Regions from separate parts of the Cellvibrio sp. ATLC23 genome, predicted to be linked through region 2. Evidence: predicted binding sites of a transcription regulator. Region 2 holds the regulator's gene; the other holds the start of a gene.
The links. The regulator PhoB, encoded in region 2, activates phosphate uptake and scavenging genes when phosphate is short. The targets are predictions, from matches to a motif close to TGTCATAAANNTGTAACA.
Positions count from the first base shown of each region.

Region 1 (2,403 bases), on a different contig from region 2:
CATTAGTGTCATATTTTTAGTTGCAACCATAAAAAACGCCGAACAAGTCGGCGTTTTTTCAAGCAACCTTGCAGATTACTTCAGCTCGGCAAGAGCCTTAGTCACCATAGTTGCGGGCAGCGGGATGTAACCATCACGCACTACGGTTTCTTGACCTTGTTTGGAGAGAATCAATTTGATGAACTCCAATTGGATCGAATCCAATGGACGATTAGGGTGCTTATTGATGTACATATAAAGCACGCGTGACAGCGGATAAGAGCCATCCAGCGCATGTGAAGCTTCAGCGGTCACAAACGGCTGACCATCTTTCTTAGACAAAGGAACCGCTTTAACACCAGAGGTGATGTAACCAATACCCGAGTAGCCAATACCGTTAATAGACTCAGAAACACCCTGAACTACCGAAGCAGAACCTGGCTGTTCAAGAATGCTAGCTTTGAAATCGCCCTTACACAGCGCTTCATCTTTAAAGTAACCATAAGTACCAGACACTGCGTTGCGGCTATACACAGTGAAATCACGGTTTTCCCAAGCACCGGTCAAACCTACTTCACCCCAACGGGTTATATCCTTAGCACCACCACACTTGCGGGTTGCAGAGAAAATGGCATCAACTTGAGGAATACTCAAACCCTTGATCGGGTTATCTTTGTTGACATAAACAGCCAATACATCAATCGCCACAGGTACAGCTGTAGGCTTATAGCCATGTTTAGCTTCAAATGCCTGAATCTCTTCTGTTTTCATCATCCGGCTCATAGGGCCGAAATTAGCAGTGCCTTCGGTCAAGGCTGGTGGCGCAGTTGAAGATCCGGCACCTTGGATTTGAATATTGACATTGGGGTAAGACTTTTTGAAGTCTTCAGCCCAAAGAGTCATCAGGTTGTTGAGTGTATCTGAACCAATTGAGTTCACATTCCCTGATACACCGGTGACCACCTTGTACTCGGGTAACTTAGGATCAACTGCCGCTTGCAGTGCAGCTGCACACACCATAGAGCCGGCCAATGCCAACCCTTTAATAATTTTCATAGCGTTCATAGAGCGCTCCGTTTAGTCATTCGTGAATAATGAATTCATGCTTGTTGATGGAAAGACTTGCCTCTCCATTGGTGATTACTTTATCCAGCAAATATGACAGTAATATGACTGAGAGAAACTTTTGTCACAAATTTGTCGCAGAATCGTCATATCTTTTTTGATTCCATCCAAATAAAAACACCCGCCGAAGCGGGTGTTGATGAGGCTATTTTACAACTCGTAAACCGGGGCGTTTAGGCGCAGCGCCAGAAGGCGATACGGGCTCTGGCGCGGGAGCGTTTGGCGGGGATGTCGGCGCAGGCGGCTCTGGGTTTTGCTCAGGCTCAAACATCATGCCCTGACCATTTTCACGGGCGTAAATACCCAGAATCGCCCCGCAGGGAACATAGAGATTATTCACAACACCACTAAAACGCGCATTGAACGAGACGGCAGTATTATCCATAAAAAAATCTTTAATCGCCGAGGGAGATATATTCAAGATGATCTGCCCATCTTTATTAACGTGCTGTTGCGGCACTTGCGTACCCTGCACATGCGCATCAACCAAAATGTGTGGGGTGCAATCATTGTCCAATATCCATTCGTAGATGGCACGCAGAAAATACGGTCGACTGGATGTCATGGACATAAAAGTTTCCTTTACAGATCAAATGAAAAGCGGCGACAAATTACAGGTTTTTTCTTCGAGGCTCAATTAATTGGGTCTCAAACAAAACGGGCGACCTAAGCCGCCCGTTTTGTTATCAGTGAATATCTCTCCAGAATTCGCGATTCAGGAAGTACACAAAGACAAACAAGATCAACAGGAAACCCAACACGTAATAACCCAGTGTTTGCCGCTTCACTGCCATAGGCTCTGCCACATATTCAAGGAAGTTAACCAAATCGTAAACGGCTTGATCAAATTCAGCAGTAGACATACTGCCTTTGATTTTGCCTTCTTTAAGTGCGCCGCAATGCTCGTCCACTACCACTTCACCCACATCGTTACGTAATGCGCCGCCGTGATGGTTGAGCTTAGGACCCGCACCGCATTCGAGCAGCCCTTGTGGGCCAATCAATACATGGGGCATACCTACATTAGGAAATACACGGTTGTTAACACCCCAAGGGCGAGTTTCATCGCTGTAGAAGTTGCGCAAGTAGGTGTACAACCACTCGGGTGAACGTGAACGCGCCACCAGTGTTAGATCCGGCGGAACCACACCAAACCACACTTTTGCCTGCTGCGGCTTCATCGCAATATCCATCAACTGGCCGATACGCTGATCGCCAAAAATCAGGTTTTGCTCCATCAGACTGTGAGGGATATCCAAATCGTCAGCCACACGCTCATAGCGCGAAAACTTGGCTGAG
Region 1 covers NZ_JBXUOS010000006.1:188,144-190,546, forward strand. The annotation lists gene AC2CG4_RS11760 (PstS family phosphate ABC transporter substrate-binding protein) at 76-1,044, opposite strand; gene AC2CG4_RS11765 (ClpXP protease specificity-enhancing factor) at 1,250-1,675, opposite strand; gene AC2CG4_RS11770 (ubiquinol-cytochrome c reductase) at 1,791-2,403, opposite strand, start outside.
Region 1: AC2CG4_RS11760 (PstS family phosphate ABC transporter substrate-binding protein) is a predicted target of PhoB. The motif match lies at 1,167-1,184, and genes of this name have one in related genera.

Region 2 (2,403 bases):
ACTTTACTGGCGTTTGATGCGCATGGACCGCCCCATTGGCACCCTGCTGCTCCTGTGGCCCACACTCTGGAGCTTATGGATTGCGGCCAAGGGCTTGCCCAGCCTCAAGAATCTGGTGATTTTTGTGCTGGGGGTGATAGTGATGCGCGCCGCTGGCTGCGTAATCAATGACTTTGCCGATCGCAAAATTGATGGCAGGGTCGAGCGCACCCAACATCGCCCACTCGCCACCGGCGCCCTCACCAGCCGCGAGGCCATCGGCCTGTTTATCACTCTATGTTTGATCGCCTTTGGGCTGGTGCTATTTACCGACCCTCTCACCATCAAACTGTCGGTTGGCGGCCTGATTCTCGCGTTTTGCTATCCCTTTATGAAACGCCACACCCATTTGCCGCAAGTGGTACTGGGCGCGGCATTCGCCTGGGGCATACCTATGGCTTACGCCGCCGAAGCGGGAGAACTCACGCAAGGTATTTGGCTGATATATCTGGCAGTGGTGCTCTGGACAGTGGTCTACGATACGTTTTATGCGATGGTGGATAGGGATGACGATCTGAAAATCGGCGTCAAATCCACCGCGATATTGTTTGGCGAGCAGGATCGCATTATCACTGGCGCACTCCAAGTCATGACAATTTACGCTTTGATACTGGTCGGCAATCGCTTTGAGTTGGGCAGTTTTTACTATGTAGGGCTGGCAGTTGCGGCCGGCTTATTTGTCTATCAACAATGGCTGATTCGCTTTCGCGCCCGCGCCGCCTGTTTTAAGGCATTCCTCAATAACAACTGGGTCGGTGTCGCGGTATTTGTCGGGATCGTTATGGATTATCAATTTCACTAGCGGCTAATTTTTCACCCTGTCATAAATGTGTAACACTGAGCTTATTTAATACACTGCAACAATAGCTTCACAAACCTGTGAGGCAAACCGTGGTTTTTTCAGGCAGAACATTTATGACTGGTCGCAAAATTCTAATCGTTGACGATGAATCCGCAATCCGCGATATGCTGCGGGTAGCGCTGGAAATGGCTGAATACAACGTGTTGGAAGCGAGCAATGCACAGGACGCGCACGGCATTATTATCGATGAAAAGCCCGACCTGATCCTGCTCGATTGGATGATGCCCGGCACCAGCGGCATCGAATTAGCGCGCCGTTTGAAGCGCGATGAAGTGACCGCCAACACCCCCATCATCATGCTGACCGCCAAAGGCGAAGAAGATAATAAGATTCAGGGGCTGGAAGTGGGCGCCGATGATTACATCACCAAACCTTTTTCACCGCGCGAATTAGTCGCACGCTTGAAAGCAGTATTGCGCCGCGCCGATCCACAAATCAATTCCGCGCCGATTACTGTACAAGGCTTGTGCCTTGATCCCGCCAGCCACCGCGTTACCATTCACGATCAATCGGTTGATATGGGCCCGACTGAATATCGCCTGCTGGAGTTTTTCCTCACCCATCAGGAAAGAGCTTATACTCGCAGCCAATTGCTGGATCACGTTTGGGGCGGCAATGTGTATGTGGAAGAGCGCACAGTGGATGTTCATATCCGCCGCCTGCGCAAAGCCCTCACCGTTGATGGCCACGAAGATTTGATCCAGACGGTACGCGGTACGGGCTATAGGTTTTCTACTCGTATTGAAGCCTGATCCCTGATTTTCGTCGCAAGGTCGGGACTCCACCGCAAGACACGCCGTGAATACATCCATGTAGGCTCATCTTCGACATCCATGTCTCAGACGGTCTTGCGGCGGAGTCCCGACCTTGTGACTGCTATACACCACGAGGTTTAGGTCTTGTTAAAAGGTTTTAGCGCTGAGCTCCAGCGCATTCTCATTATTCTCGCCCTGTGCAGCCTGATTGGTTTTTTCAGCGGCCTGTACGCCGTTTGGATGCTGATTGGCTGCGCCGCTTACATTATCTGGATGCTCTGGCAAATGCGCCGCCTCAATCAGTGGCTGCTGTGTCAGGAAGCGGAAGAAGCACCCGAAGCCACTGGCATCTGGGGTCAGGTGTTTGACAACATCTACCAGTTACAGCGCAGCCAACGAGTTGAAAAAGAAAATCTGCAGGCAGTAATTAAGCGTATTCAGGAAATCAGCTCGGCACTGAAAGACGGTTTGATCATTCTGGATGCCCGCGGACACTTGGATTTTTGGAATCCCGCCGCCCACCGGATGCTGGCGCTTAACACCAAAGACCAAGGCCAATCGGTCATTAACTTTATTCGTCACCCCAAATTTGTCAGCTATTTCGAAGAGGGCAAATACGAGGAGCCGCTGGAGCTACCCTCACCACGCTTTCAATCCAAACACCTGCAATTCCAAATCACCCCGTTTGGCAAAAGCGAGCGCTTGATCGTGGTGCGCGACGTCACCCAGCTACACAATTTGGAAAAA
Region 2 covers NZ_JBXUOS010000008.1:190,711-193,113, forward strand. The annotation lists gene ubiA (4-hydroxybenzoate octaprenyltransferase) at 1-841, shown strand, start outside; gene phoB (phosphate regulon transcriptional regulator PhoB) at 955-1,653, shown strand; gene phoR (phosphate regulon sensor histidine kinase PhoR) at 1,801-2,403, shown strand, end outside.